Regions from separate parts of the Nakamurella alba genome, predicted to be linked through region 1. Evidence: riboswitches for the same ligand, from Rfam matches in the RefSeq annotation. Region 1 holds a riboswitch; each other region holds the start of a gene.
The links. Region 1 has a riboswitch for S-adenosylmethionine ahead of GIS00_RS22045 (hypothetical protein). Riboswitches for the same ligand answer to the same signal wherever they lie in the genome.
Positions count from the first base shown of each region.

Region 2: another riboswitch for S-adenosylmethionine. It lies ahead of GIS00_RS11535 (aminotransferase class V-fold PLP-dependent enzyme); the one in region 1 lies ahead of GIS00_RS22045 (hypothetical protein).
Region 3: another riboswitch for S-adenosylmethionine. It lies ahead of GIS00_RS19400 (amino acid ABC transporter permease); the one in region 1 lies ahead of GIS00_RS22045 (hypothetical protein).
Region 4: another riboswitch for S-adenosylmethionine. It lies ahead of GIS00_RS26670 (amino acid ABC transporter permease); the one in region 1 lies ahead of GIS00_RS22045 (hypothetical protein).

Region 1 is NZ_WLYK01000011.1:680-8,398, reverse strand. Features, by position in the region: gene GIS00_RS22070 (LLM class flavin-dependent oxidoreductase) at 1-208, opposite strand, end outside; gene GIS00_RS22065 (ABC transporter substrate-binding protein) at 241-1,908, opposite strand; gene GIS00_RS22060 (dipeptide ABC transporter ATP-binding protein) at 1,905-3,584, opposite strand; gene GIS00_RS22055 (ABC transporter permease) at 3,581-4,480, opposite strand; gene GIS00_RS22050 (ABC transporter permease) at 4,473-5,468, opposite strand; gene GIS00_RS22045 (hypothetical protein) at 5,592-5,840, opposite strand; SAM riboswitch class IV at 6,161-6,280, opposite strand; partial or broken gene GIS00_RS29420 (LLM class flavin-dependent oxidoreductase) at 6,375-7,191, shown strand; SAM riboswitch class IV at 7,576-7,688, opposite strand.
Region 2 is NZ_WLYK01000003.1:276,219-283,937, reverse strand. Features, by position in the region: gene GIS00_RS11555 (antibiotic biosynthesis monooxygenase) at 1-19, opposite strand, end outside; gene GIS00_RS11550 (amidohydrolase family protein) at 39-1,409, opposite strand; gene GIS00_RS11545 (MarR family winged helix-turn-helix transcriptional regulator) at 1,814-2,389, shown strand; gene GIS00_RS11540 (MDR family MFS transporter) at 2,389-4,326, shown strand; gene GIS00_RS11535 (aminotransferase class V-fold PLP-dependent enzyme) at 4,623-6,071, opposite strand; SAM riboswitch class IV at 6,112-6,227, opposite strand; tRNA gene GIS00_RS11530 (tRNA-Glu) at 6,420-6,492, shown strand; tRNA gene GIS00_RS11525 (tRNA-Asp) at 6,525-6,601, shown strand; tRNA gene GIS00_RS11520 (tRNA-Phe) at 6,645-6,721, shown strand; gene GIS00_RS11515 (acyltransferase family protein) at 6,836-7,719, shown strand, end outside.
Region 3 is NZ_WLYK01000008.1:348,189-355,907, reverse strand. Features, by position in the region: gene GIS00_RS19420 (NADPH-dependent FMN reductase) at 1-496, opposite strand, end outside; gene GIS00_RS19415 (FAD-dependent oxidoreductase) at 576-1,688, opposite strand; gene GIS00_RS19410 (transporter substrate-binding domain-containing protein) at 1,773-2,810, opposite strand; gene GIS00_RS19405 (amino acid ABC transporter ATP-binding protein) at 2,889-3,665, opposite strand; gene GIS00_RS19400 (amino acid ABC transporter permease) at 3,662-4,588, opposite strand; SAM riboswitch class IV at 4,904-5,015, opposite strand; gene GIS00_RS19395 (GNAT family N-acetyltransferase) at 5,218-5,934, shown strand; gene mshD (mycothiol synthase) at 5,921-6,796, opposite strand; gene GIS00_RS19385 (winged helix-turn-helix transcriptional regulator) at 6,793-7,485, opposite strand; gene GIS00_RS19380 (alpha/beta hydrolase) at 7,669-7,719, shown strand, end outside.
Region 4 is NZ_WLYK01000023.1:6,656-14,374, reverse strand. Features, by position in the region: gene GIS00_RS26675 (amino acid ABC transporter ATP-binding protein) at 1-648, opposite strand, end outside; gene GIS00_RS26670 (amino acid ABC transporter permease) at 645-1,637, opposite strand; SAM riboswitch class IV at 1,867-1,981, opposite strand; gene GIS00_RS26665 (DUF2567 domain-containing protein) at 2,162-2,806, opposite strand; gene dnaE (DNA polymerase III subunit alpha) at 2,803-6,279, opposite strand; gene GIS00_RS26655 (hypothetical protein) at 6,547-7,719, shown strand, end outside.

The DNA.
Region 1 (7,719 bases):
CCGCCAGCGCGTTGCGGTCCACCGCCACGCCGTCGGCGAGGAAGAACGCGTCGAACTTCCCGCGCTCCGCGGTCCGGGCCACCTCCAGCAGCGGCTGCCAGCCCGGGTAGTCGTCGGCCCGGCTGTCCGGCCGCCGCCAGGCGCCCTTGTGCAGGCCGGCCCCGCCCGCGCTGACACCGAAGTGCAGCGTGCGTCCCTGTGGCTTCATGTCTGATCTCCTCGGTTTCTGGGCGACGCGGATCAGGAGGAGGCCTGGACCCAGGTGTCGTAGAGCCGCAGCCGCGAGGACGCGTCGAGCCGTAGCCCCTGAACCCCGTCCCGAGTGGCGTAGATCTGCAGCTGCGAGCCGTAGGGGATGTCGTAGCCCTGGGTGATGATCTCCTTCTGGATCTCCGCCACGATCGCCCAACGCTTCTCGGTGTCCACCTCGGCCTTCTGCGCGAGGATCTTGTCGTCCAGCGGGCTCTCGGTCAGGTGGGCCGCGCTGTTCGGCTGCCCGCCGGACCAGAAGTCACGGCGCAGTGTGTCCGGATCCGCCCGGGTCAGGCCGGAGAACGTGTAGTCCCAGTCGCCGGCCGAGCGGACCTTGAACGACTGCGAGGACTCCGGGATCTCGATCTCGACCCCGATGCCGACCTCCTTGAGCTGGTTCTGGGTCAGCTCGGCCGCAGACTTGGTGGCCTCGCTGGACAGCAGCTTGAGCACCAGCTTCGTCCCGTCCTTCTCCCGGATGCCGTCGGCACCGACCGTCCAGCCGGCTCCGTCCAGCAGGGCCTTGGCACCCTCGGGGTCGTACACCAGGTCGGCACTCAGGTCGGTGTACCCGGGAGTGGTCGGCGAGAGGACGCTGGAGGGAACGGCGTACCGCGCGTTGAAAAGGGTGGCGTTGAACTCGTCCCGATCGATCGCCTTCTGGAATGCCTGGCGCACAGCCTCTTCGGCGACGAGCGGGCGGAAAGTGTTGGCGAACAACGACTGCACGTTCCCTGGGTTCGCACGGGAGGTCAGGGTGAACCCGGCCTGCTCGAGCGCGTCCTGGTCCTGCACCGCGGGCTGGAAGATGCCGTCGAACTCGGCGGACTGCAGTCCGCCGGCGCGCACACCGGTCTCCTTGACGATCGGCAGTACGACGGTCTCGACATAGGCCTCGCCCTGGTGCTCGGCGGCCGCGGACGGCCAGGCGTAGCCGGCGCGCCGGGTCAGCACCACCTGGGAGGTCAGATCGTACTTCGACAGCACGAACGGTCCGGACCCGACGAGCTCGCCCTGGCACCGCTCGTCGGCGGTCAGCTTGTTGGTGGCGGGCGACAGGATGCCCAGCGTCGCGGTGGCCGCGGCCTGCAGGAACGGCACGTTCGGGGTCTTGAAGGTGACCTTCGCGGTGCTGTCGTCGACCACATCGGTGCCGACATAGTCCGCCAGGTAGCTGGAGCCGAGGAACGACGCGGCGCCGAGATCGATGATGCCGTCGAAGTTCGCCTTGACCGCGGCGGCGTCCAGCGGGGTGCCGTCACTGAAGGTCACGCCGTCTCGCAGATGGAAGGTGAACTCCGTGGCGTCGTCGCTGATCTCCCACTTCTCGGCGAGCGCGGGCACGATCTCCCCGGTCTCGAAGTCCTGGTCCACGAGGGTGTCGGTGAACTGGGCGCCGAGCGAGAGCGTGTTGGTCAGCGACGTCTGGGCAGGGTCGATGCAGGTCGGATCGCCGTCGAGGGCGAGGGTCAGCGTCCCACCGGAGACCGGTTGCCCGGCGGCCGCCGACGAGCCGGAACTCGTTCCGGCACCGGCGTTCTGGGCGGTGGCACCGGCGGTGCTGCCGCAGGCGGCGAGCACGGCGGCCAGGGCTGCGCCTGCGGTGATCGTGCCGACGGATCGGAGCTGCCGCCGTCGGTGGTGCGTGGGGTTCACTGGAGTCCTTCTCGGGTGAGCTGGTGAGGGATGGTGGAGATCCGGCCGCGCGGGATGGCGGCCAGCAGGTCCTGGGTGTAGCTGTGCTGCGGGGCGGAGAAGAGCTGCTCCGTCGGCCCCTGCTCGACGATGCGCCCCTCCCGCATGACCGCGACCTGGTCGGCGAGTTGCCGGACGACCGAGAGATCGTGCGAGATGAACAGGTACGTGAGCCCGTGTGCGGCCCGGAGATCCACCAGCAGCTGGAGGATCTGGGCCTGGATGGAGGCGTCCAGTGCCGACACCGGCTCGTCCAGGATCAGCAGCTCGGGTCGCAGGGCGAGTGCTCTGGCGATCGCCACCCGCTGGCGCTGCCCGCCGGAGAGGGCGGCAGGGAGCCGCTCGGCGACGGACGCGGGCAGAGCGACCTGCTCGAGCAGATCGCGGACGTCGGCGGCCCGGCTGGTGGCCGAGCCGATCTCGAAGGCACGCAACGGTTCCGAGATGATCCGGCCCACCGCGAGCCGGGGATCCAGTGAAGCATAGGGGCTCTGGTACACGAACTGCACCTGGCGTCGCCAGGCCCGCAACTTCTCGCCCCGGACCCGGGTGATGTCCTCGCCGCGGTACCGGACGGTGCCGGCAGTCGGGTCCGCCAGACGCCCGAGCAGGCGCGCCGTCGTCGACTTCCCGGATCCGGACTCCCCGACGAGTGCCGTCGTCCGACCGGCACGCAGCTCGACGTCGACGCCGTCGACGGCCACCAGCTGCGCGCGACGTGAACCAGGTAGCGGGAACGACTTGGTCAGACCCTCGCCGGCCAGCAGGATCTCCGGCGGATCGGACTTCTTGCCCAGGTCGCCCGCCGCCCGCTCCACCACCCGCGCGGAGGGGGCGAGCACGGTCGGGTTGATACCCGGCGACGCCGCGAGCAGCGTCCGGGTGTATTCGTCGGCGGGCGCGGCGAGCAGCGCTGCCGGGGTACCGGTCTCCACGACCCGGCCGTGCCGCATCACCACGATCCGGTCGGCCCGCTCCGCGGCGACGCCGAGGTCGTGGGTGATGAACAGGACGGCCGTCCCGTGTTCCCGGCGCATCGCATCGAGCAGGTCGAGAACCCTTCGCTGCACAGTGACGTCGAGCGCGCTGGTCGGCTCGTCGGCGATCACCAGCTCGGGCAGGCAGGCCCAGGCATTGGCCAGCAGCACGCGCTGGCGCATCCCGCCGGAGAGCTCGTGCGGGTACTGCTGCGCCCGGGACGCCGGATCCGGAAGTCCGACCTCGGCCAGCAGCTCGACCGCGCGTGCCGCCGCCGCCCGCCGACCGGCCCCGGTGTGCAGCCGCAACGTCTCCGCCACCTGTGCGCCGACACGCATCACCGGATTCAGCGAGACCAACGGATCCTGCGGCACCAGCCCCACCCGGCTGCCACGGATGTCCCGCAGCCGGCGTTCGCCGGCCGAGGTGATGTCGTCGTCACCCAGGACGATCCGCCCGCCGGTCACCCGCCCGGTCTCGGGCAGCAGTCCGAGCACCGCGTGCGCGGTGGTCGACTTGCCCGATCCCGATTCGCCCACGACGGCGACGAACTCGCCCGGCGCGACCGAGATGTCGACGCCGCGCACCGCGTCGACGCTGTTGTCGTCCTCCCCGTAGCTGACCCGCAGGTCCTTGAGCTCGAGCACCGGGCGGCTCATCGGTGCACCCCGCGGCGCTCCAGGTCGCGACCGATGCGGTTGGCGGCTAGCACGACGGCGACCACCACCAGACCGGGCAGGGTGGTCAGCCACCAGGCCCCGGCCAGGTAGTTGCGTCCCTCGGAGACGAGCTGCCCCCACTCCGGGGCCGGTGGTTGCGCGCCGAAACCGAGGAAGCTCAACGACGAGATCGACAGGATCGCGGTGCCGAACTCCAGGGTCGCCAGTGCGAGCACCGGGCCGGCGGCGTTCGGCAGCACGTGCTCGCCGAGCACGCCGTACCACTTGCGGCCGAGAGCGCCTGCAGCTTCGACGAACTCGCTCGACCGGATGCGCAGCACCTCGGACCGCATCAGGCGGGCGAACGAGGCGACGATCCCGACTCCGACGGCGATCGCCACGTTGATGGTGCCGAAGCCCAGCGCGACCACCACCGTCAACGAGAGCAGCAGCCCGGGAACGGCCAGCAGCACATCGACGACCCGCATCAGCAGGCTGTCGGTGCGGCCGCCGGCCCACCCGGCCCAGAGCCCGATGGCCGAGCCGAACACCAGGCCGATGGCCACGGCCAGCACAGTGGCCTGCAAGGACAGCGCCGAGCCGTGCACCACCCGGGCGAACAGGTCGCGGCCGATGTAGTCGGTGCCGAACCAGTGCGCACCGGACGGGGCCTGCAACTTGTCGACGGGATTGCCGGCCAGCGGATCCTGATGGGCGAACACCCCCGGCAGGAAAGCCCACCCCACCACCAGCGCAATCACGGCCCAGGACAGCCAGACCCCCACCCGCGCCGTCCACCGGCGGCTGCGCCGCGGCCGGGTGCGGCGTGGCGGTGCGGTTCCGACGGCCGAACCGTCGACGAGATCGACCGTCTCGACGGCCAGCACGCTAGACATCTGCGGTCTCCTTCTTCTCCGGGGTCGTGGTCACCGCAGGTCGCCGACGGGAACGGCGGACGGCGATCCGTGGGTCGATGAGCGGGTAGAGCAGGTCGACCAGCAGATTGACCACCACGAAGATGGCGGCGGCCAGCACGACCAGGGTCTGCACCACCGGGGTGTCCTGGGCGGCGACCGCGGTCTGGGTCAACTTGCCGATCCCGACACGGGAGAAGACGGTCTCGACCACCACGGCGCCGCCGAGCAGGTTGCCGGCGCAGATCCCCACCATGGTGAGTGCCGGGATGACGGCATTGGGCAGCGCGTGCCGGAACAGCACCCTGGAGGTGGAGGCGCCCCGGGCCCGCGCGGTGTCGACGTACGGCTGGCGCACCGCGTGACGCAGGCTCCGGGCCAGCACCTGTGCGACGTAGGCCGCATTCGGCAGGGCGAGGGCGATCGCCGGCAGCACCATGCTCTCGATGCCCTTGTTGCCCAGCGAGGGGAACCAGCCCAGTCGGAAGGAGAACAATTGCAGCAGCAGCAGTCCGGACCAGAACGTCGGGACGGCGACACCGAGCGAGGGCAGCGACAGCAGCGCCTGCTGCAGCCACCGGGTACGCAGCCGGGAGGCCAGCATGGCCACACCCACCCCGAGCAGCAGGGCCAGCAGCAGGGCCGCCCCGGCCAGGGCCAGGGTCTGCGGCAATGCCTGGCGCAGGGACTCGCTCACCGGCGTGCCGGTGGCGATCGAGTTGCCGAGATCACCCCGAACGAACCGGGACAGCAGCGAGAAGTACTGCACCCACAGGGGTTGGTCCAGTCCGTACTCGGCCCGCAGCGCGTCGAGCTCGTCCTGGGACGACACTCCCCCGTCGCCGCCCGCGGCGAGCCGGATCTCGACCGGATCACTCGGCAGCAGGAAAAGGATGACGAAGGTGACGGTGTAGGCGGCCCACAGCACGAACAGTGCCTGCAGGAGTCTGGTCACCAGGTAGCGGGTCATGGCAACGCCAACAGACTTGGGATCGGATGCACAGCAGCAACTTTCGGATAGGAGGAGAGCGGCCCGCAGGTAGCGCCCGGGCAGGGCGCCACCTGCGGTGCAGCGGTGGTGCGGTGTGCCGGTTCAGTGCAGGTCGCGGGCGATCTGCAGCGCGATCTCCTGGGACACCTGTCGGTGCTCGAACTCGAGCAACCGCCGGACCTCGTCCGAAGTGCCGGACAGATCCGGACCTCCGGCATCGACCCGCTCGGCCCAGGCGCGCAGCTGCCGGTCGCGGTCCACCCAGTGCGCTCTCTCGGACTCGCTGCGGGACCGCGATGCCGCTTCCCCGTAGCGGCGCCGCAGCCGTCGGTAGCCGGAACTGCCGGTCAACCGGCGGTTCGCCTCGCGCAGGGGCGTGTCAGTGGAACTGCCGTAGGGAAAACTGTCGTGAAAGGATCTGCTGTGCAGCATGTTCGACTCCGGTCGGGACAGCGGCGCCTCCCGTTGGTACGGGATCGCCGTCGGGCTGTCGCTTCCCCGGGGGTGCGGGGTTGCGCTGACGAGTGGTGCTCGTCAGCGACAACAGAAGGCACTCTGCGTCCGTCCCAGGTCGATGTGGCGGCGGCGGGACCAGGTGCCGGCGACATGCCCTGCGGCGGCACGGTGCTCGTCCACGAGGACTCCTGACGGTTCGCGGCGTACGGCGCTCTCGGCTGTGCTTGCACGGACCGGCTCTTCCGGTCCGCACCCGGTCGTCACCTGGAGCACCCCGCCACATCCGTGAGGGTTGCCGTCCAGCAAGCCAGGGCTTGTCGCTGGAACTCGTGACCGAAATCGACCGTATATCAGTACTTCTCCGGCGCGCAAGTACCAACGTGTGGTGAAACGGTTCACCTGCAAGGGATTGCGAGCCGAACCACACCGATGGCCATCGCCCGGCCGGGCCACCGCGGTGATCCGGTGTCGGCCGACCACAACAGCACGGAGGTGTTGACCGACCAGGCACGTGCGGTGGAGCGGTCCGGTTGGCAGGGTGCACTGATCGGGACCGGGTGGGGGCGCCCGGACACCTTCACGGTCGCAACCGCGCTCGCCGCCCGCACCGATACCTTCGAACCGCTGATCGCCACCCGACCGGGATACTGGCAACCGGCTCACTTCGCCTCTGCCGCAGCCACGTTGGACGAACTGACCGGCGGGCGTGTCCGGGTCAACGTGATCTCCGGCAAGGACGACGCGGGTCGCCGCCGCGGAGGCCGACGTGCAGTTGTTCTGGGGCGAACCACTGGCCGCCGTGGCGGACAGGATCGACACACTTCGCTCGCTGCAGGTCGATGTCGGACGGGTGCACCGGCCGTTGGCGTTCGGCCTGCGCGTGACCACGGTCGTGCGCGACACGACGGAGGAGGCCTGGGCGGTGGCCCGGGCGCGTGTGGCGGCGATGGCGCTGTCGCCGACCTCGAGCGGGGGGTGGGCGGAAGCCGTTGGCCAGCAGCGGCTCCGCCGGCTCGCCGACCGCTCGGAGGTGGTGGACGAGTACCTGTACACCGCGCCCGCGCTGGCCGGCGGCATCGGCGCGGGCGCCTCGTGGCTCGTCGGGTCGCCCGACGACGTGGCCGGCGCCCTGTGCCGCTACGCCGATCTCGGCATCAGCACCTTCATCCTCTCGGACACGCCGTACCGTGACGAGATCACCCGTCAGGGAAGTGATCTGCTGCCCTTGCTCCGGGGTCTCCGGTAGGTGTCCGCCGGAGATCGCCGGACGGGGGCGCCGCGGGTTCCGCCGATCCCGCGGCGCCGTGCGGCCACCGTCCCGCCTGTGCCCTGGGCGGCCGCAGACCGGCATCGCACTCGAAGTCGATGCCGGACGTGTTCCGTCGGGTGCGCAGGATGGCCTGACATCCGATGCAGAACAGGGGATATCAAGTTCGGAAGGTCACCAGGACGGCGTCGCTCCGTCGTGATGCCGCACGGGCCGGAACGCTTCGGGCCACAAAGGGCCCGGCAGGGTCAGGACCGACAGCCGGCGCTGTGCACGCGGCCGAGATCGACATGACGGCGGCGGACAGCACACCAGGCCCAGATGCCCAGCGGTACTTGGTGCGTCACGTCGGATCCCCTCGATCGGCTGTGCTGACCCTGACGATCCGTCCGGGCCGTGTCCTCACCTGGGGCACCCCGCCACAGCGTGAGGGTTGCCGTCCAGCAAGCCAGGGCTTGTCGCTGGAACTCTTGACAGCAGGACCGTACAACAGTGTCGCGAAGATCG
Region 2 (7,719 bases), on a different contig from region 1:
CCGCCGCCGGGCGGGTCATCTGCTCTCCGGGCACCGGATCAGGGTGCCACGACGCGGCGACCCTGCACCCACACCTGGCTGATGGCCGGCTCGCGCATCGTCATCAGCAGGGCGAACAGTGTTTGATCCCGGGCCATCTCGGGATCGTCGGACCGGATGCCGTGGTCGATCGCAGCGGCCGTCGGGCCCCAGCCCGCCGGGTCGACGACCAGGAAGTCGGCCTCCTTTCCGGCGTCGAGATTGCCGAACCGGTCCTCCATGTCGAGTGCGCGGGCGCCGGCCAGTGTTGCGGTGAAGAGCATCTCGGCCGGATGCATCGAGATCGCCGCGTCGCCGGGCTCGGAGATGTGCACCTTGAACGCGTCGGACATGACCTCGGAGATCAGCCAGGTGTCGCCGCCGCCGAAGTCGGTGCCCGCCGCCACGTTGACCCCGGACGCGATCGTCCGGCGCCACGGCATGGTCCCGGATCCGAGGAACTGCTGGGACACCGGACAATGGGCGATGGACGTCCCGGTCTCCGCCATCCGGGCGAGCTCGCCGTCGGTGCAGTGCACGGAGTGGGCCATGATGCTGCGCCTGCCGAGGAAGCTCTTGCCGCCGACCTGCGAACCGGGCAGGAACTTCCCGTCGTAGGTGTCGAGATAGGTCTCCACCTGGTAGCTCTGCTTCACCGAGTCGACCTCCCCGGTGCCGGGGCGGTTGTTCTCGTTGAGGTGGGAGTGGAAGTAGACGCCGTTGCCGCGCACCGAGTCGTACAGCTCGCCGAGGTTCTTGAGCGTCCCGGTGGTGACCGAGAGCGAGAACCGGGGGACCACCGCGACGTGCAGCAGTGCGGTGGCCACGTCACCGGTGTCGGCGGCGTGCCACTTGTCGATCTCCGCCTTGGTCAGCCGCAGCGCATCTGCTTCCGACGAGATGAGGGGCTTGGCGGAGTCCGGTCCGACGGTCTGGATCCCGCGTCCGCTGACGATCCGCAGCCCGGCCCGCTGTGTCTGCTCGAAGAGGGCGTCCTGGGCGTGCGGGAACGCGGAGCCGAAGACCATGGCCGCGGTGGTGCCGGCCGCCGTCCGCCGCCGGACGAACTCCAGTGCCGCCCGCTCGGCGAACTCCGGGTCGGCCAGCCGGGACTCGGACGGGAAGATGCAGGCGTTCAGCCACTCGAGCAGCTGCCCGCCGCCGTAGGCGTCGCCGGCGAAGGTCTGCGGGAAGTGGATGTGGGTGTCGACGAATCCGGGCAGCAGGAAGGCCGGTCGGTGGTCGTCGATCTCGACCCCGGCGTACTCCGCCGGCAGGTCGGCGTAGGCGCCGCTGAACAGGATGCGGCCGTCGTCGCCGATGACGAGTGCCCCGTCCTCGATCGCCACGAGGTGCGCGGCGCTCTCCTGCACGGTGGGCGATCCGGTCACATGGATGAGGTGTCCCCGATGAATCTGCACACGTAGAGCCAACCATCGGTGACCCGCGGTGGTCGAGGGTCGTCGTCCATCGGAGCAGCGGATACGTCCGACGGAGCAGCGGTGATCGCGGACGGTGACCGATGCCCCGGTCATCCACGGCTCTACCGGGTTCCGCCACTGGTGGGGACCGCCGGTGGTCCTCGGATCGCAGGCCGGGATCGGCACCGTCGGCGTCCGCAGGGGTACGTCGCGCGGCCGGTCGGTACCGGGGATGCAGAGCGGATCGTCCGCCGTCGGCGGATGTCGTTTGCGTTCCTCACGATCCGGTCGCATGATGGCGGGCGGCCAAAAGTTGCTGAGTGCACGCAACTAATCGTGGATGGAGTGTGGTGATGTCGGCAGCGGTGGCTCCCGTGGGTGCGCCTGATGTGGCGACCCTGCCTGCGACGTCCTGCGACGCGATCAGCGAGGCGATGGCCTCGCTGGTGCAGGCGCACGGGGCCATCAAGGTGCGGATGATGGCCTCTGACACCGAGCTGCCGGCGCTGTACCTGCTGTTCAGGCTGGTCAAGGGGGGCCCGAAGCGGGCGTCCGACCTGGCGGCGGAGATGAGCGCGGACCCGTCGACGGTGTCCCGCCAGGTCGCGTCGCTGGTCCGGTCCGGGCTCATCGAGCGGACCGCGGACCCCGCCGACGGGCGCGCCTCGGTGCTGGCGGCCACTCCGGCCGGTCTGGAGCACGTCCGCATCGCCCGCGAGCGCCGGCTCGAGGCGATGGCGCCGATCGTCGCCGACTGGCCGGAGCAGGACCGTGCCTGCTTCGCCGATCTGCTCGCCCGCTACACCGCCGGGCTGGAGATGCACCGCGACCAGGTGCTCTCCGTGCTGCTCGCCCCGATGACCGCTGACCCATCCCTCGCCCCACAGACCCCCGGGCCGGCCGCCGCCGCTCCGGTTGTGCTCCCCGACCCCGCCGAAAGGTCGATCTGATGTCCTCCGGTCCCGCCGAACCCGGCACCGCGGTACCCGCCGCGCCTGCTGCCGCTCCCGATGCCCCGACGCCCGCCGGTCTGACCCACCAGCAGATCCGCACCATCCTGATCGGCCTGGTCGCCGGCATGTTCCTGGCCGCGCTGGACCAGACGATCGTCACCACTGCCATCCGCACCATCGGTGACGAGCTGGACGGGCTGTCGGTCCAGGCCTGGGTCACCACCGCCTATCTCATCACCTCGACGGTGAGTACCCCGCTGTACGGCAAGCTCTCGGACATCTACGGGCGGCGACCGCTGTTCATCACCGCCATCACGCTGTTCATCATCGGGTCGGCGGCCTGCACGTTCGCCACGTCGATGTACGAGCTGGCGGCGTTCCGGGCGTTCCAGGGACTCGGTGCGGGCGGCCTGTTCTCGCTGGCGCTGGCGATCCTCGCCGACATCGTCCCGGCCCGGGAGCGGGCCAAGTACCAGGGCTACTTCCTCGCCGTCTTCGGCGCCTCGTCGGTGATCGGCCCGCTGGTCGGCGGTGCCTTCGCCGGCGCGGACAGCATCCTCGGCATCTCCGGATGGCGCTGGGTGTTCCTGATCAACGTGCCGATCGGCATCATCGCGCTGGCCATCGTGGCCCGGGTGCTGCACATCCCGCACACCCGGCACGACCACCGGATCGACTGGTGGGGGGCCACCACCCTGGTCATCGGCCTGGTGCCGCTGCTGATCGTCGCCGAGCAGGGCCGGGAGTGGGGCTGGGGCTCCGCGCGGGTGCTGATCCTGATCGCGGTGGGCGTGATCGGTGTCGCCGCCTTCGTCCGCGTCGAGTTCATGATGAAGGACGAGGCGCTGATCCCGATGCGGCTGTTCCGCAGCAGCACCTTCTCCCAGGGCATGGTGCTGAACGCGCTCGTCGGCATGGCGATGTTCGGCGCGATCAGCTGCCTCCCGCTCTACCTGCAGCTGGTCAAGGGCGCGACGCCCACCAGCTCGGGGCTGCTGCTGATCCCGCTGATGCTCGGCGTGATGGCCGGTTCGGTGATCTCCGGTCAGCTGACCAGCAGGACCGGGCGCTACAAGATCTTCCCGGTGATCGGCACCGGTCTGCTGGTGGTGGCCTTCCTGCTGCTGCTCACGGTGCAGGTCGACACGCCGTTCTGGCTGCTCGACATCTTCTTCGTGATGGTCGGTCTCGGGCTGGGCCTGAACATGCAGACGCTGCTGATCGCGGTGCAGAACGCCGTCCCGGCGCGGGACATCGGCGTCGCCACCTCGTCCGCGACGTTCTTCCGGTCGGTCGGAGGCACGCTGGGTGTCGCGGTGTTCCTGTCGCTGCTGTTCAACTCGCTGCCGGACAAGATCATGTCCGCGGTGTCGGCGAAGTCGTCGGACCCGGTGTTCCAGGCCGCGGTGGCGCAGGCCTCGGGTGCGACCACCCCGGCCGCCGCGCAGCAGTACCTGGGCGGGCTCGGCGCCGAGCTGCAGAACGACTCCTCGTTCCTCTCGACGATCGACCCGATCATCGCCCACCCGTACCGCGAGGGTTTCGTCTCCTCCACGCATCTCGTGTACATCGTCGCCGCCTGCCTGACGGCGCTGGCCTTCGCGATCGTGCTGTTCCTGAAGGAGACGCCGCTGCGCACCATGTCCGCGCTGCAGGAGCGGCAGGCCGAGGAGGCCTCCCTCAAGGCCGAGACCCTCTCCGCCGACGCGCCTGTCGCTTCCTCCGTGTCGACGGGAACGGTCTCGGTGGGGGCGGCCGCGGCCGGTGCCGTCGGAACGGCGGAGGTCTCGTCGGGCGTGTTCGACGAGTCGGAAGATTCTGATCCGGGCGCCGGCGCGCACGCAGGCGCCGGGATCCCGGTGCAGGATCTGCTCGAGAAGTCCGACACCCCGGTCGATCCAGAGGGTGAGGGCACCGGCCGGCACGAGGCCTGACCCTTCACGCCGCCCCACACGCCCTGGTAAGGCGAGGATCTGGCCCCGGGTGGCGCGAGGATCAACTTCGCCTGCGCGTGCGAAGTGGACGACTCGCGCCCCACCAGTCCCAAACGCGGCACTTTCACACGCGTCGGGGAAGTTGATCCTCGCGCGGGTGGGGGGGGCAGCGTCGACGCTCGCGGCCGGGGGCGAGAGTCCGCCTGCACGTATGAAAGTGGCGACTCGCGCCCCACCAGTCCCAAACCCGGCATTTTCACACGCGTCGAGGAAGTTGATCCTCGCGCGGTGGGGGGTCAGGACTGCCAGGCGGCGATGCGGGGGAGCTCGCGGTCGTCGGCGACGGGGGCGGGGCGGCCGCTCGCGGTGGTGTAGCGCAGACGCGGCCCGCGGGAGGCGATGTCGGACACGGCGGCGACCAGCCGGTTGACGTGCTCGGTGGTGGTACCCAGGCCGATCGAGGCGCGCAGGGCATGGCCGCTGCCGTCCGGGGACGAGCAACCGGCCGCACCGAGCAGTCTGCGGACCAGCGGCTGGGCGCAGAACGCGCCGTCGCGCACGCCGATGCCGTGCTCCGCCGACAGCGCCGCGGCCACCTCGGCCGAGGACTGGCCGGCGATGGTGAAGGTGACGACGCCGATGGTCTGGGCGTCGGCGGCGGCGAAGAGTCGGTGCACGGTCACCCCGGGGATGTCCGCGAGACCCTGCTGCAGTGCCTCGGTCAGCCCGGCCTCCAGGCAGGCCAACCGGTCCCGGTCGGCGCCGGCGATCAGGTGGCAGGCGGTGGCCAGCGCCACGGCGCCCGGCACGTTCGGCGACCCGGCCTCGTGCCGCTCCGGCACCGGCTTGAAGGTGACCTCGTCGTCGGTGACCGTCGCGGTCGCGCCACCACCGAGCCGGTACGGCGGCGCCGCCTGCAGCCAGTCGGTCCGGCCGATCAGCGCGCCGGCGCCGAACGGGGCGTACAGCTTGTGACCGGAGATCGCCACGTAGTCGACGCCGAGCTCGTCGATGGAGAAGGCGCGGTGCGGTGCGAGCTGCGCGGCGTCCAGGGCGATCCGGGCGCCGCGGGCCCGGGCCACGGCCGCGAGCCGGGCCACGGGCCACAACTCGCCGGTGACGTTCGAGGCGCCGGTGACCACCAGCAGTGCCGGACCGGCCGGCCGGGTGCGCAGGGCCTCGTCGGCGGCGGCGATCGCGGCGGCGGGGGAGGCCGGCGCCGGGAGGCGCAGCACCCGCGCGGCCGAGCGCTCCCAGGGCAGCAACGCGGCGTGGTGCTCGGTCTCGAAGACGACGACCGTGGTGCGGGCCGGCAGGCAGTGCGCCAGCAGGCCGAACGCGTCGGTGGTGTGCTGGGTGAAGACCACCGCGTCGTCCGCGCGGCCGCCGACGAAGGAACGGATCGGGCCGCGGGCGCCCTCGTAGAGCGAGGTGGAGATCTGCGAGTGCCAGCCGGCTCCGCGGTGCACGCTCGCGTAGGTCTGCAGCAGTCGCTCGACGGTGTCGCTGACCTCGCGCAACGCCGGGGCGGAGGCGCCGTGGTCCAGGTTGGCGTACTCGATCCGGCCACCGCCGGTCAGCGGGACGGTCGCGCCGGCGCCGGCGATCTCCAGACCGGGGGCGTGCGGGTGGCCCACCCGGGGCAGCCGGGCGATCGGGACGACGGCCAGCGGGTCGATCAGCCGGTGGGTGCGCAGCGCGGACGTCGCGTCGGGACGGTCGAGCAGGGCGGTTTCGGTGGGCATCGGACACCTCCGGGGTCAGGGACCACCGGATGCGATCGGAGGCCCGCGCTTGTCCGGGCACGACATGTGCCGGACCAGGTCTTCACCCGGGGCACCCCACCGCGGTAGGAGGGTTGCCGGCCAGCAAGCCGGGGCTGTCTGCTGGCACTCATGACCTTCGCCGCCGACTGTAGCAACGACCGGCGGCGCTGGGAACCCCGGTGTGACACGACCCGCCGGCGAACCGCGCCTGGCGCGACGATCGGCGCCCGAATCGCCTCTGACGTGCTGTTTTGTTAGTCCCGAACCCGTGTCGTATGCTTTCCGGGCTCCCAACGGATAGCCGTTGGAGCTGAGCCGCGAGGTTCAGCCCCCATCGTCTAGCGGCCTAGGACCCCGCCCTTTCACGGCGGTAGCACGGGTTCGAATCCCGTTGGGGGTACGGGCAGGTCTTCGTGACCTGTTCAGCCACGAGGCCCCGTGGCGCAGTTGGTTAGCGCGCCGCCCTGTCACGGCGGAGGTCGCGGGTTCAAGTCCCGTCGGGGTCGCCACCAGGGGCCGGGTTCGAAAAATCGGACCCGGCCTCATGTGTGAGGCCAGGTAGCTCAGTTGGTACGAGCGTTCGCCTGAAAAGTGAAAGGTCGCCGGTTCGATCCCGGCCCTGGCCACCACCACACGCTCCGGGTTTCCGGACGCGTCGCGCGATCCGTCGGTCAGTCCCGGATCACACCGTCTCCCACCCGGGTTCCGCGATCGGTGGGGCCGCTGCCGAGGGGGCGTACGAGTTGGGCCGGATCCAGGGTCTCGATCTGCTCCGTGGGCTCGCCATCTTCCTGGTACTGATCCGGCATTCCTGGCCGGGCACCTTCGGCGGGGCCGGCATCGTCGGCGTGGTCATCTTCTTCGCGCTGTCGGGCTACCTGATCACCGGCCTGCTGGTGAAGGACCTGCAGCACTTCGGCCGGGTCCGCTGGGGCCGCTTCTACTTCCACCGCGCCGTCCGGCTGCTGCCCGCGCTGTACGTGCTGCTCGCCGTCTACGTGCTGGTCAACATGACGTGGAACTGGCTCGGCGAGACGACGGACCAGACGGTCTGGGGCGTCATCACCGGCGTCACCTACACCGCGAACATGCCGTACCTGACCAAGGGTGCGGCGCTCGGCCACCTCTGGACACTGGCCACCGAGGAGCAGTTCTACCTGCTCTGGCCGCTGCTGCTGGGTCTGGGATTCCGCTACCGCAAGGTCCGCATCGCCGCTGTCATCGCGATCGTCGTGGTGTTCGCCGGCCTGATCTGGCAGCTGTGGTGGCGCTCGGACAACGTCGCGGCCATCTACACGATGCCGTTCTCCTTCTCCCCGGCCATCGTGCTCGGCTCGGTCGCCCGCCTCGGCAAGGCCCGGCTGCAGCGGATCCTGCCGCCGGCCGGCGTCGCGCGGGCGGCGCTGTCCACCCTGGCGATCGGCATCCTGTTCGCGCTGTGCCTGCTGCCCGAGGTCAAGCAGTACCCGGTGATGTACGTGCTGGGCGGTCCGCTGATCGCGGTCTGCACCATCGTGCTGGTGCTGCACGTGGAGCACTGGCGCACCCTGCCGCGGGTGTTCGCGCCGATGCTCTGGCTGGGCACCATCTCGTACGCGGCCTACCTCTGGAACTACCCGATCATGCG
Region 3 (7,719 bases), on a different contig from region 1:
CCTGCAGGACGGCGGCGTGCTGCCCCACCCACTCGGCGACGGTGGCGTCGACGGCGTCGATCTCGGACTCCTGCACCAGCAGTGACGGCACCGGCCGCACCGCGCCGAGTTCGCTCAGCACCGCCGCCAGCTGCAGGTCCGCCAGGTGGCGATGGGCCGGGCCGGCGGACAGCACCACCGGCACCGTCACCGTGTGGTCCAGCGACCCCGCCGGCAGGGTGTCCAGCAGCAGTTTGAGCAGGCCGGTGAAAGATCCCTTGTAGGTCGGGGTGGCCAGCACCAGGACCGTCGCCTCACGGACCTGCGCAACCGCGTCCTTTGCCTCCGGCGAGAGGGTCCACGGGGCCAGCAGTCCCGGTCCGAGCTCGGCGAGATCGTAGGTGTGCCGGTCGATCTCCCCGAAACTGGCGGCGATGCCGTCGGCCAGGCCGGAGGCCACCGCCAGGGTCCGCGAGCCCGCCTTCGGGTTGCCGACCACCGTGACCAGGGACGCCATCACTCCACCTCCGCCGTTCCGCCCCTCCGGGCGCTGCTGGTTGTTGTGCCGCTGATGCGATCGTGCCAGTCGGGCCGGCTCATCCCGCCGCCGCGGTGCGCCGACGGTCCAGGGCGAACAGGCCGGTGACCGCACGCCGGTCCTCGACCAGGTCCACCACCAGGTCGCCGATGGCCGGGCCGAACTTGAACCCGTGACCGGAGAACCCGGCCGCGACCGTGACCGGGCCGACCCGGTCGATCAGGAAGTGGTGGTCCGGGGTCGTCGTGTACAGGCAGCTGACCGCGGACGGCCGCTCGGCATCGACGCCCGGCAGCCACTCCCGGGCGTAGGCCTGCACCCGCTCGACGCCGGCCGGCCGGGTGTCCGGGCGGTGGTCGGGGTCGACCTCCGGCCCGGTGCCGTGCTCGCCGGCCTTGACGCCCTCGGCGGAGGCGAGACCGTAGATGCCACCGGGGATGTCGAGACCCGCGCCGGAGTGATGGATGAACGACGGCCAGACGTCGAGCGGCAGCTCCGTCGGGAAGTGCAGCGGCTGCTCCTGGGTGGTCCGCACCCGCGGCAGGTCCAGCAGGCCATCGGCCAGTGCCGGGGTCCAGGCGCCGGCGGCGATCACCACCTGGTCCGCGATCAGCACCTCGTCACCCAGTACCACCTCCGCCCGGCCGCGCGGGGTGCGGACCGCCTGCACCTTCGTGCCGGTGCGCAGTACCGCGCCCGCCTGTCCGGCCGCCTGCCACAGCCCGGCGATGGCCTCGTCGGCCAGCAGCCGCCCGGCGGACGGGTGGTGCACCGCCACGGTGTCGAACCGCAGCCCCGGCCACCGGCGCTGCGCCGCCCCCGGCGACAGGATCTCGAACTCCAGGCCCGCCGCACCGAGCACACCGGCCAGTCGCTGCACGGTGACCGGGTCACCGTGGTCCACGGCCCCGGTGCGGTCGTACACGTGCCGTCCGGTGAGCCGTTCCAACCGCGCCCAGCCACGCCCGGCCCGGGCCGCGAGGTCGACGTAGCGCCGGTCCTCGTAGGCGTGCCGGAAGATCCGGGAGGTCCCGTGCGAGGCGCCCCGGTCGTGCCCGGGTTCGAACTGCTCGACCAGGGTCACCCGGTGCCCGCGGGCAGCCAGCCGCCAGGCCGACGAGGCCCCGGCCAGGCCGCCACCGATCACCACCACCGAACGCTGCTCCGTCATCACTGCTCCCTCTGGTCCTGCTGGTGTGCCTGCTCCTGGTCATCCTGCCGGGCGGGGCTGTGCGCCCCGCCCGGCAGGTCCGCATCAGGTGTCGCTCTTCGGCAACCCCGGCGGGTTGATCTCCGAGGACGGCACCGCTTCGCCGGCGAGGTTGTAGGCGGCCAGCCACTTCTCGTACTGGCCGTTCTCGATCAGGTAGTTGATCGCGGCGGCCACCGGCTCGTTCAGCCCGGATCCCTTCTTGCTGGTCGCGGCGATCAGGCCCTGCAGGGTCTCGCCGGCGCCGGAGTACTGCCCGGCGAGCTTGTACTGCGTGGCCGTCGACTCCGCGAGCCGCACCTGGTAGGCCGAGGCCGGGTTGGGCCCGAAGTACAGGTCCAGGTTGCCGGCCTTCAGCGCCAGCAGCGTCGAGTTCAGGTCCGGGAAGTAGACGACATCGAAATTCTTCCCTTCTCCCTGGAGCTTCTTCTGCCAGGCCAGCAGGATCCGCTCCTGGTTGGTGCCCTGACCCACAGCGACCCGCTGCCCGGCCAGGTTGGCCGGGTCGTCGCCGAACTCCCAGGCGTTGGACGCCAGGGTGAGGAACGCCAGGTTGTCCTTCCGGTAGGAGGCGAAGTCGTACTTCTCCTTGCGTTCCTCGGTGTCGGTGATGTTGGAGAAGCCGATATCGGTGCGCCCGCTGTCGATCCCGACGAACAGGTTCTCCCACGTCGAGTTCCTGATGTCCGGGGTCAGCCCGAGCACTGCGGCCACCAGTCGGCCCAGGTCGGGTTCGGCGCCGGTCAGGGTCTGCTGATCGTCGCCGACGTAGGCCAGCGGTGGGAAGCCGGCCGGCAGCGCACCGAGCCCGATCACCAGGGTGCCGCGCTCCTTGACCGCGGCCGGCAGCTGGTCACGGATCCCGGCGACGGTCGGGACGTCGATGCTGGTCTCGGTGGCCGCGCCGTTGGACACTGCGCCGACCACCACCGCCGTGCTGCCGGGCGCGGCGGTCGCGGTGGCGGAACCTGCCGCCGGGTCGGCCGCCGCGGTCGAGCCGCACGCCGCGGTCCCGGCGAGCAGCAGGGTACCGAGTCCGAGGGCGAGGGATCTCCGGATGGTGCGTGGTACTGCGCGGGACATGCTGGTGCTCCTCGTGTCCGGGCCGGCGTCGTGCCGGGCCTCTGGGTGGGTGCTGCGGAATGGATGTGACGTGCGGGACTACAGGACGCGGGACAGGAAGTCCCTGGTCCGGGGGTGGGAGGGGTGGTCCAGGACGGCCGCGGGGGTGCCGTCCTCGACCACCGCCCCCTCGTCCATGAAGATCACCCGGTCGGCGACCTCACGGGCGAAGCCGATCTCGTGGGTGACGACGACCAGGGTGGTACCGGTGGCGGCGAGATCCTTGATGACGGCGAGCACCTCGCCCACCAGTTCGGGATCGAGCGCTGAGGTGGGCTCGTCGAACAGGAGGACCGACGGCTCCAGCGCCAGCGCCCGGGCGATTGCCACCCGTTGCTGCTGGCCGCCGGACAGTTGACGCGGGTAGGCATCGGCCTTCTCCGCCAGACCGACCCGTTCCAGCAGGGTGCGGGCGAGTGCACGTGCCTGCGTGGGGGTGGTGCGCCGCAGCGCGATCGGCGCCTCGACGACGTTCTCCAGTACCGTCAGGTGCGGGAAGAGGTTGAAGTGCTGGAACACGAACCCGATCCGGGCCCGTTGCCGCAGGATCGCCCGCTCCGGCAGTTCCTTCAGCCGGTCGCCGTGCCGGCGCACACCGATGGGCTCGCCGTCGACCAGCACCACACCGCTGTCCGGCCGCTCCAGGTGGTTGACGGTGCGCAGCAGCGTGGACTTGCCGGAGCCGGACGGTCCGATCACCACGGTGACGGTCCCGCGGCGGATCTGCAGGTCGATGCCGCGCAGTACCTGGTGCGTGCCGAATGCCTTGTGTGCGCCGATGATCTCGACGGCCGGCGCCTCCGGGGTGGCGCTCATGCCTGGCCTCCGAGAGTGCGGCGCAGCGCCGATCGCAGCTTCTGCAGCGGGGTCGGCGGCAGGGTGCGGAGCGCACCCTTGCTGTAGTGGCGCTCCACGTGGAACTGCACGACCGAGACCGCGCTGGTGAGAATCAGGTACCAGACGCTGGCCACCAGCAGCAGCGGGATGATGTCGGTCGGGTAGGTGCTGCTCATCGACTGCACCTGCCCGAAGAGGTCGAGCACGGAGACGTAGAAGATCAGCGACGTCCCCTTGATCAACCCGATCAGCAGGTTCACGTACGACGGCACGATGGAGCGCAGCGCCTGCGGCAGCACGATCCGGCGGAACTGCCGTGACCTCGGGATGCCCAGTGCCGCAGCGGCTTCGCTCTGGCCCTGGTCGACGGAGAGGATGCCCGACCGCACCACCTCGGCGGCGAAGGCGGACTCGTTCAGGCTGAGCGCGATCACCGCCATGACCGTGACCGGCAGCAGATCGTTGATCCCGATCGAGGCGAACACCGGGCCGAAGGGCACGCCGATACCGAGGTGGGTGTACAGCGCGCTGAAGTTGTAGACGAACAGCAGCACCACCATCAGCGGCACCGACCGGAAGAACCAGACGTACGCCCAGCTCAGCGCGCGCAGCAACGGGATCTCCGACAGCCGCGCGAGGGCCAGCAGGATGCCGAGCAGCAGACTCAGAACGGCGGAATAGAAGGTGATCTCGAGGGTGCGCAGCAGTCCATCGAGGATCACCGGACGCAGGAACCAGTAGCCGAACCGGTCCCAGGAGTAGAACGGGTTGGTGACCAGGCCGTGCACGACCTGCGCGAACACCACGACAACTGCGGCCGTGACGATCCAGCGGATCGGGTGCCGCAGCGGGATCACCCGTTGCCGGGCAAGGGATGTCAGTCCGGGGTCGGCCGGTGTCACGGCGGCACCGGGCGGCGATGGATGGGTCGGGGCACTCACAGGGCACACTCCGAGGAAGGGGTTCGGGCAGTCGTCGGCCGTCGGGCAGGCCGGAACGGTCGACGGGACAGGGGATGTCGGCGACGGACGAGGCATTCACCGGCGCGGATTCACGCCGAAGGTGCGGGGTGGATCAGCGACAGAGTGCGCTGCAGGTGCGGTGCAGGTCGATGTGCCGGCGCAGCACGGCGGGCACGGCCGGCAGCAGGCCGATCCGTCCGCGGCTGGTCCCGTTCACGTCGCCGTCCTCACCACCAGGGGAAACGCCGCACGGCGCATCCACGCTTGCCGGGCCCGAACGGGCCGGCCAGGTCCTCATCCGGAGCACCCCACCGTGGTGGAGGGTTGCCGTCCAGCGAGCCGGAGCTTGGTGCTGGAACTCATGACCTGCGCTGAACCTAACCCGCATCCGGGTCCGGGTCAAGTCACCGGAACCGCTGCAGATCAGCACTTCTCGGGACCGGACCCACCGACGGTCCGGTGAACCGATTCACCGGACAGGTCGCCGGAGAGCGAGGTGTACGGTCCGAGGACCTACGAGAGACCGTCCTTCATCGCCCCTCTCGCCGACCGTCACAGAAGGATCTCCCATGTCCGCGGCAGACCCCACCGTCCTGGCGGATCCGACCCTGGGCGCCCCGGTCCTGGACAACCCGGCCTGGGCCGCCCTCACCGGACCGCACGCGGCCTTCGCCCAGCGGCTCGGCCACGCCGCGCGGTACCACCCGGACGTCGCCGGATTCGCTGCGGTGCAGGACATCTCGGACCCGGCGCACTGGGCCGATCTGCGCCGGCTGGTCGGCCCGGGTGCGGAGGTGTCGGTGTCCGGCGAGTTCACGGCACCGGCCGGATGGCGGGAGACGTTCGCGGTCCCGGGTGTGCAGTTGGTCGACGTCGAGCTGGTCACGGAGCCGGACGCCGAGGCGGTGCGGTTGGGCGCTGCCGACGTCCCGGAGATGCTGGACCTGGTCGCCCGCACGCAGCCGGGCCCGTTCCGGGTCCGCACCGTCGAGCTGGGGACCTATCTCGGCATTCGTCGCGACGGGGTGCTGGTGGCGATGGCCGGGGAACGACTGCACCCGCCGGGCTGGACCGAGATCAGCGCCGTGTGCACGGCTCCCGAGGTGCGTGGGCAGGGCCTGGCCACCCGACTGGTCCGTGCCGTGGCCTTCGGCATCGCCGGGCGCGGCGAGCGTGCCTTCCTGCACACCTCGGCGGCCAACACCACTGCGATCCGGCTGTACACCTCGATCGGGTTCCGGCTGCGCCGGACCACCCGGTTCCGCGCCTTCGTCAGTCCTGGGTGATCGGCCGGTACACCACGTCGCTGCGGGAGACGGTGAAATCCAGTGCGTCGTAGAGCTTCCGGGCCGGGACGTTGTCGCCCTCGACGTAGAGCAACACGTCCTGCAGGCCATGGCCCTCGAGGTGCCGCAGGCCGGCCAGGGTCAACGGGCGCCCCAGGCCGCGCACACCGGACTCCGGGTCCACGCCGATGACGTACACCTCGCCGGCCGCCGGCGTGCCGGCCTCCGCCGGATGCACCTTGGTCCAGTGGAAACCGACGACGGTCCCGGCCTTCTCGGCGAGGAAGAAGCCGGCCGGGTCGAACCAGTCCTGGGCCATCTCGCCGGCCAGCCCGGCGCGGTCCAGCCGGCCCTGCTCCGGGTGCCAGGCGAAGGCGCGACCGTTGACGGCGAGGAAGGCGTCCTCGTCCCGGCCCGGCTCGAAGGTCCGCAGGGTGATGCCCTCGGGCAGGGTCAGCGGCAGCGCTGTCGACCCGGCGAGCGGCCGCCGCATCTGCAGCAGTTCGCGGGTGCGGACCAGACCGAGTGCGGTGGCCACCGCCTGCGCCGCGGGCAGGTCACCGTGCGCCCACACCCCACCGGCCTCCGCGATCGCCGCCGCGGCCAGCCGCCGTCCGAGGCCCTGGCCCCGGCGCTCCGGTGCGACCACCAGTTCCGCGGGGTCGCCGGGCTGCACCACCGCGACCGCGGAGAGTCCGCCGCCGGCGGTGATCGTCAGGAAGCGGCCGTGCGGCAGCGCCTCCAGCACATGCCCGCCGAGGGCCGCGACCCCGTCGACCGCAGCCGCGTCGGCCACCAGCGCACGGACCTGGGTCGCGGCGTGGTCCGACAGCCCGTCGGACCAGTCGTCAGGCGCGTTCACGCCCCGGCGCCGCCCGCGGCCGAGCCGGCCCGGGACGGCGGGACCATCTTGTAGCCGACGTTGCGGACGGTGCCGATGAGCGCCTCGTGCTCGGGGCCGAGCTTGGCGCGCAGCCGCCGCACGTGCACGTCGACGGTGCGGGTGCCGCCGAAGAAGTCGTAGCCCCAGACCTCGGTGACCAGCTGCTCCCGGGTGAACACCCGGCCCGGGTGCTGCGCGAGGAACTTGAGCAGCTCGAACTCCTTGTAGGTGAGCTCGAGTGGCCGGCCGCGCAGCCGGGCGGTGTAGGTGTCCTCCTCGATGGTCAGCTCACCGAGGCTGATCATCCCGGAGTTGGCCGAGGAGGAGGTGCGGGCGGCGAGCAGCCGCAGCCGGGCGTGCACCTCGGCCGGGCCGGCGCTGGCCAGCACCACGTCGGCGACCCCCCACTCGGGGCCGATGGCGACCATGCCGCCCTCGGTGACGATGGCCAGGATGGAGACCGCGAGCCCGTCCGAGCCGAGCAACCGGCAGAGCGTGCGGGCGGCGGCGAGATCGTGCCGGGCGTCGAGCAGCACCAGGTCGTACGGGCCGGAGGTGACCAGGGAGGCCGCCTCGGGTGCGGCGGCGCGCACCTTGATCGGCAGCAGATCGACCGCGGGCAGAACGCCGGCGGGTTGCGGGTCGGCGGTGAGCAGCAACAGGTCCATGCGACACCTCCCACCGGTTGTCGGGGATCGCCTCGGCGGGGTTTCCACCCGTCCGGAGCGGTCCCGGTACGGGGGGATACTAACCGCCCGACCTGGACAATCCGGCATCGCCGGTCGATCACCCGGCGTCACACCCCCGACCACCTGTGCAGGTCATGGTCGTCCAGGGGTCACACTCATGACATGAGCGCGTCATCCCGCGGCCGGTCCGGACGGGCCGCACTCCCCCCGTCG
Region 4 (7,719 bases), on a different contig from region 1:
GCGGGCGAAGGCCAGCTCGTGCGTCACGATGATCATCGTCGCGCCGTCGGCGGCGATGCCCTTGATCACGTCCAGCACCTCGCCGACCAGCTCCGGGTCCAGTGCTGACGTGGGCTCGTCGAACAGCATCACCGTCGGACGCATGCAGAGCGCCCGCGCGATCGCCACCCGCTGCTGCTGGCCGCCGGAGAGCTGCCGCGGGTAGCTGCCGGCCTTGTCCGCCAACCCCACCCGCTCCAACTGCTCCATCGCCGAGGACCGGGCCGCGTCCCGCGACACCCGACGCACATGGCGGGGTGCGAGCATGACGTTCTCCAGCACCGTCCGGTGCCCGAACAGGTGGAAGCTCTGGAACACCATCCCGACCTCGGCCCGCTGCGCCCGGGCGCGCCGCGGCGGGATCTCGTGGATCCGGCCACCGCGCAGCTCCCGGCCCATCAACGCGCCGTCCACCTCGATGAGGCCGGACTCCGGGTCCTCCAGTCCGTTGATGCAGCGCAGCAGCGTCGACTTCCCCGACCCGGACGCGCCGATCAACGACACCACCTCGCCGCGGCGGACGTCCAGGTCCACCCCCTTGAGCACCCGCAACGCACCGAACGACTTCGTCAACGACCGGATCCGGATCACCGGACGCTCCGCGGTCATGCCTCCACCGCCTGTGAGGTGCGGGTGGTGCGACTCCGCCACAGGTTCCGCCGGCCGACCGTACGGGAAGTGCCACGAGCGAAGTGCTTCTCGATCCCCCACTGGCCGACGGAGAGCACCGAGGTGACGATCAGGTACCAGATGCAGGCCACCGTCAGCAGCGGGATGATCTGAAACGTCCGGTTGTAGATGATCTGCACCGAGTACAACAGGTCCGCCACCGCGATCACCGACAACATCGACGTCGCCTTCAGCGTGCCCACCAACAACGAGCCTGCTGATGGCAGGATCGCCCGCATCGCCTGCGGCAGCACGATCCTGGTGAAGGTGAACAGCGGCGAGAGCGACAGCGCGTGCGCCGCCTCGCGCTGCCCGGCATCCACCGACAGCAGGCCGCCCCGGATGATCTCGGTGGCATAGGCGGTCTCGTGCAACGTCAACCCCAGCAGCGCCGCCAGCACCGCGGTCATCACCTCACGCGCCGGCGCCTCCACGAACGTCGGACCCCACGGGATGCCGAACGACAACTTCGGGTAGAGGTAGCCGATGTTGAACCACACCAACAGCTGCACCAGCAGCGGTACCGATCGGAAGATCCACACGTAGCCCCACGCCAGCCCGCGCAGCACCGGCTGCTGCGACAGCCGCATCGCCGCCAGGACCGCGCCCAGCAGCAGCGACAACACCGTCACCAGCACCGTCACCCAGACCGAGAGCCACAGCCCCTCCAGCACCGACGAGGAGAAGAAGTAGTCGCCCACCACCGACCATTCCATCGCCGGGTTCTTGGCCACGGAGAGCACCGAGAACACCGTCAGGACCAGCACCACCGCCGTCAGCACCCACATCCCCGGCCGACGGCGGCGCACCACCGGACGCGACGCAGCGGCCACCGCCGCGGCGAGGTCGGCATCATCCGCACCGATACCGGCGGCGGGTGGCTCCTTCGACAGGTACTGCGGGGTCACTGCTTTCGCGCTGGGCGGCACGAGGTCCTCTTCTCGGGTGGCTCGCGGTCGGCGGGACCGTGACGAGCGGTGTGCTGCTGTTTCCCTGTGCGGATCCCGCGGGTCGGCCACCGGCGGAGCGGCGCGACGCGTGAGGGATCCGGATCAGTGACCGGGACAGCAGGCGGAAGAGGAAGCGGCGCGCATCAGGTCGATGTGCAGACGGCGACAGCCACGGAAAGCAACGGTCTGCTCGGCCATGTCCACTCCTCGTCCACGCTTGCGGCACGCCGAACGGCGCGCGGCCTGGTCGTCACCCGGGGCACCCCACCGTGGCGGAGGGTTGCCGGCCAGCAAGCCGGGGCTTCGTGCTGGCACTCATGACCTGCGACCGACGATAGGGATCCCCGCGCGAGCGGGTCAAGCCGGACAACAGCTCCCGACTCCCGGCCGGCCGTACTCCACGACAGCCGTGCCACACCGTCGACCGAGGTCAGACCACACGCAGACATCCGGTGGATCGACGCCACGTAATCCTCATCACGCCCGGGTCGCCCACCGGTTGTTCAGGGGCGGCCCTGCGGCCCGAAGGTCACCATCTCGGGTGTCTGCGGGCCCTGCGGTACGGCCGGGAGCGGTTGCGGCAGACCGGTTCCCAGGTCCTTCTCACCGTGCCAGGCGACCAGGAACGTGTAGACGGCGATCGCGATCAGCGGTTCCAGCAGGATCACCATCGCGTTGCCCGCGGTCGGCTCGGCGGTGACCAGCTGGTCGATGGCGGACGCCCCGATCGACGCCGGATCGGTGCCGTCGGTCATCACCGGGCCGAGCAGGTAGGCGGTCAACGCGCCGACCGCGCCGGCGAACCCGACCGTCAGCAGCATGGCGGTGCCGCGGACGCTGCGCCAGGCCCAGGCGGCCGCGGCGAGCGCCGCGCCGGCGGCCACCGACAGCAGCAGCATGATCGCGACAGCGGTGAACTGGCGCGGCGACTCGGTCGGCAGCGGCAGGTAGCTGCCGTCCTTGTAGACGACGAACTGCTCGCCGGGCGCCACCATCGCCCACAGCAGTGCCTGCACGATGCCGGCCAGCACGGCAGCGACCAGCACCGTCGCGCCGGACCGCCAGTGCAGCAACTCGCGGGCCGGGTCCAGCTTGCGTCGGCCGGCCTCCGGGGCCAGCAGGATCGGCGTCGTGTCGGGTGCGCTCATGCCAGGCAGTCCGCTCCGAGCAGGGCCTTGAGGTCACCCATCAGCGCGGAGGTCGGGGTGACGCGAAGCCCGTCGTCCAGCCGCAGTGTTGTGGTCCGGCCGCCGGACAGCAGCCGCAGGTGCACCGCGGTGGTGCCGGGGTGCGCCTGCAGGACGTCCCGCAACCGGTCGACCACCGGGGGTGTGCACCGAGCGGCGTTCATCGTCACCTGCATCGGGCCGCGGTTGGTCGAGACGGTCAGGTCCGGCACGGTGACACTCTGCGCGTGCAGGCTGAGCCGGTCGTCGGACCGGGACACCCGGGCCTTGACCAGTACCACGGCGTCCTCGGCCAGCGACAACGCGAACTCGGAGTAGACCTTCGGGAAGAAGGCGACCTCCACCCCGCCGGCCAGGTCCTCCAGCGTCGCCGACGCCCAGGGATCGCCCTTCTTGGTCAGCCGCCGCTGCAGACCGGTGAGGATGCCGCCGACGGTCACCGTGGCCCGGTCCGGGATGGTGCCGTCCAGGATGTCCGGCAGCGAGGCGTCCGACTGCGAGGCCAGCACATGCTCGACCCCGGACAGGGGGTGTCCGGACACGTACAGCCCGAGCATCTCCCGCTCGAATCCGAGGCGCAGCTTGGTGTCCCACTCGGTGTCCGGGATCTCGATGTGCAGCGACGAGTCGGCGGAGTCCTCCGTGCTCAGCTCGCCGAACAGGTCGAACTGCCCCTCGGCCTCGGCCCGCTTGAGCGCCAGCACCGAGTCGACGGCCTCGACGTGCCGCATCAGCAGGCCCTTGCGCGGGTGGTTCAGCGAGTCGAAAGCCCCTGCCTTGATCAGGGACTCGATCACCTTCTTGTTGCAGGCGACCGCATCGACCTTGCTGAGGTAGTCGGAGAAGTTGGTGTAGGCGCCCTTGTCCTTGCGGCAGGCGATGATCGACGCCACCACCCCGGTACCGACGTTCCGGATGGCGGACAGCCCGAACCGGATGTCGGTGCCGACCGGGGCGAAGTTCTTCTCCGAGGCGTTGACATCCGGTGGCAGCACGGTGATCCCCATGCTGCGGCACTCGGCGAGGTAGATCGCGGACTTGTCCTTGTCGTCGCCGACGCTGGTGAGCAGCGCGGCCATGTACTCCGACGGGTAGTTGGCCTTGAGGTAGGCGGTCCAGTACGAGACGAGCCCGTAGGCCGCCGAGTGCGCCTTGTTGAAGGCGTAGTCGGAGAACGGCAGCAGGATGTCCCAGAGGGTCTTCACCGCGGCACCCGAGTAGCCGCGCTCGGCCATGCCGGCGGAGAACGCCTCGAACTGCTTGTCCAGCTCGGACTTCTTCTTCTTGCCCATGGCGCGGCGCAGCAGGTCGGCCTGGCCGAGCGAGTACCCGGCGACCTTCTGCGCGATGGCCATGACCTGCTCCTGGTACACGATGAGACCGAAGGTGTCGCCGAGGATCTCGGCCAGCGGCTCTTCCAGCTCCGGGTGGATCGGGATGACCGGCTTGCGCTTGTTCTTCCGGTCGGCGTACTCGTTGTGCGAGTTGGCGCCCATCGGGCCCGGCCGGTACAGCGCGCCGACCGCGGAGATGTCCTCGAAGTTGTCCGGTCGCATCGACCGCAGCAGCGCCCGCATGGGCCCGCCGTCCAGCTGGAAGACACCCAGGGTGTCGCCCTTGGCCAGCAGGTCGAAGGTCTTCTTGTCGTCGAGCTCGAGATCCTCCAGGACCACCGTCTCGCCACGGTTGGCCTTGATGTTGATCAGGGCGTCGTCGAGCACCGTGAGGTTGCGGAGCCCGAGGAAGTCCATCTTGATCAGGCCGAGGCCCTCGCAGGTCGGGTAGTCGAACTGCGTGATGATCGCGCCGTCCTGCTCCCGCTTCATGATCGGGATGAGGTCGAGCAGCGGGTGCGAGGACATGATCACGCCGGCGGCGTGCACGCCCCACTGCCGCTTCAGTCCCTCCAGACCCTTCGCCATGTCGACGACCCGGCGCACCTCGACGTCGGACTCGACCAGCGCACGGAACTCGCCGCCCTCGTTGTACCGGTTGTGCGACGGGTCGAAGATCTTCGACAGCGGCACGTCCTTGCCCATCACCGGGGGCGGCATGACCTTCGTGATGCGGTCGCCGACGGAGAACGGCATGCCCAGCACGCGCGCCGAGTCCTTGACCGCCTGCTTGGCCTTGATGGTGCCGTAGGTGACGATCTGCGCGACCCGGTCGTCGCCGTACTTCTCGGTGACGTACCGGATGACGTCGCCGCGCCGGCGCTCGTCGAAGTCGACGTCGAAGTCGGGCATGGAGACGCGCTCGGGGTTGAGGAACCGCTCGAAGATCAGGCCGTGCTGCAGCGGGTTCAGGTCGGTGATCCGCATGGCGTAGGCCACCATCGACCCGGCACCCGACCCACGCCCCGGGCCGACCCGGATGCCGTTGTTCTTCGACCAGTTGATGAAGTCGGCGACCACGAGGAAGTAGCCGGGGAACCGCATCTGGGTGATGACACCGACCTCGAAGTCGGCCTGCTTGCGCACCTCCGGCGGGATCCCGTCGGGGAACCGGGCGACCAGGCCGCGCTCGACCTCCTTGACGAACCAGGAGGTCTCGTCCTCGCCCTCCGGGACGGGGAACCGCGGCATGTACGACGCGCCCTCGTCGAAGGTCACCGAGCAGCGCTCGGCGATCAGCAGCGTGTTGTCACAGGCCTCGCGCAGCTCGTACTTGCCCTGCCACAGGTCGCGCATCTGCTTCGGCGTCTTGAGGTAGAAGTCCCGGGCGTCGAACTTGAAGCGGTTCGGGTCGTCCAGGGTCTTGCCGGACTGCACGCAGAGCAGCGCCTCGTGCGCGTCGGCGTCGGCCTCGTCCACGTAGTGCAGGTCGTTCGTGGCGATCATCGGCAGGCCGAGGTCGCGGCCGAGGCGCAGCAGGCCCTCGTGCACCCGGGTCTCGATGCCCAGGCCGTGGTCCATCAGCTCGAGGAAGTAGTTCTCCGCGCCGAAGATGTCCCGGAACTCGGCGGCACTGGCCCTGGCCTTCGCGTAATCGCCGATGCGGAGCCAGGTCTGGACCTCGCCGGACGGGCACCCGGTGGTGGCGATCATGCCCTTCGAGTACTGCTGCAGCAGCTCACGGTCGGCGCGCGGCTTGTAGTAGTAGCCCTCCAGCGAGGCCCGGGAGGCCAGCCGGAACAGGTTGTGCATGCCCTCGGTGCTCTCGGCGAGCAGCGTCATGTGGGTGTAGGCGCCGGCGCCGGACACGTCGTCCTCGCCGCCGTCCGCCCACCGCACCGGGCGGCGCTCGAACCGGGACGTCCCCGGCGTCACGTACGCCTCCATGCCGATGATCGGGTTGATCCCGGCCGACTTCGCCTGGCGGTAGAAGTCGAACGCGCCGAAGACGTTGCCGTGGTCGGTCATTGCCAGGGCCGGCATGCCCATCTCGGCGGCCCGCTCGAACAGCCCGCCCAGCCGGGCGGCCCCGTCCAGCATCGAGTACTCGGTGTGCACGTGCAGGTGGACGAAGGAGTCTCCGGAACCCTGACCCGACACGTGTACCCCTTGCCTCTCGCACTGCCCAACGGTCCCGCCCGCGGGACCCGACCATCATCCCCCAGCGATGTTCTAACAGTCGCCACCGACAGTCCGGCCGGACCGGTTCGCCGACCGGGTTGCCGACCGGGTTGCCGACGGACTCGTCGTCGGTGTTGCCCGGAAGGTCCTGCCGGTGGGCGCCCCGTCCGGGTAGCGTCCGGAGGCGTGACGACTCCTCCCCCGACGCCGGGCGGACCCGGCGGGCGGCCCGTGCCGGACACCGCGGATCTGCGGATCCTCGCCGAGCTCATCAACAACGACTTCGTCCGGCTGGACGACGCCGCCTGGCGGGCCCGGATGAGTCCACGGGAGGCCGTCGACCGGCTCCTCACCATGGCCGAGCGCGGCATGCCGCTGCGGCTGATCGCCGAGGGCGACCGGCAGGCGCTGTGGCGGATCGCGCAGGCCGGCCCGGTCACCGGAGCGTTCCAGGGCCCGGCGCCGTCCCCCTCCGGTCCCGTCCCCGTCGCCGTGCCTGTTCCCGTGTCTGTCCCCCAGGCGGCACCCGACCTCGCGAAGCCGGTCCCGTCCCCCTTCCCGCCCGCCGACCCCCCGGTCGCCGAGGCCCCGGTGCCGGAGAACGCGCCCTTCCCGCCGGCGGATCCGCCGGTGCCCGCCGGTTTCACCCCGGTTCCGCAACCCTTCGCCGACCCGGTGCCGCCCCAGCAGTTCACCCCGGTCCCGCAGCCCTTCGCGGACCCCGCCCCGCCCATGCCCGCACCGCCCCTCCCGGCTGCACCCCTCCCCGCGCTGTCACCGGCCGCGATCCCGCCGGGTGTGGTCCCGCCGACCTCCCCGGTCCCGCCGCACGAGCAGGCGATCGCCGGAGCGGTGCCGCTGGGCGAGTTCCCCTTCGGCACCCCCACCTCCCCCGAAGGCACCGAGACACCCGCCCCCGCCGAGGATCCCGCCCCCGAACCGGCACCTGAACCCGCACCGACACCCGCCCCGTTGCCGGCCGGCGCCGGCACCTGGGGCATCCCCGGCACCGCCTCCTGGGCCCGCGCCGACGATCCCGAACCCGAACCCGCTGCCGAGCCCCCCGCTCCCGCAGCACTGCAGGAGGACCCCGGCGCCACCCAGACATGGCACTTCGACGAGGCGCTCCCCGCCGCACCCCCTGTACCCCCAGCGCCCGCTGTGCCTCCGGTCCCGGCGGGCCCGCGGATCCCCGACCTCGCGCCGCTGTCGATGCCGCCGTTCGTCCCACCACCCCTGCCGTCGTCCGGACCGACCGCGGTCCCCGACCCGGCGGCTCCGCGGCACGCGACACCCCCTGCCGCACCGTCGTTCCCGCCGCTGGAGACGACCGGGCTGTTCGGCGAGCGCCTGACGGTG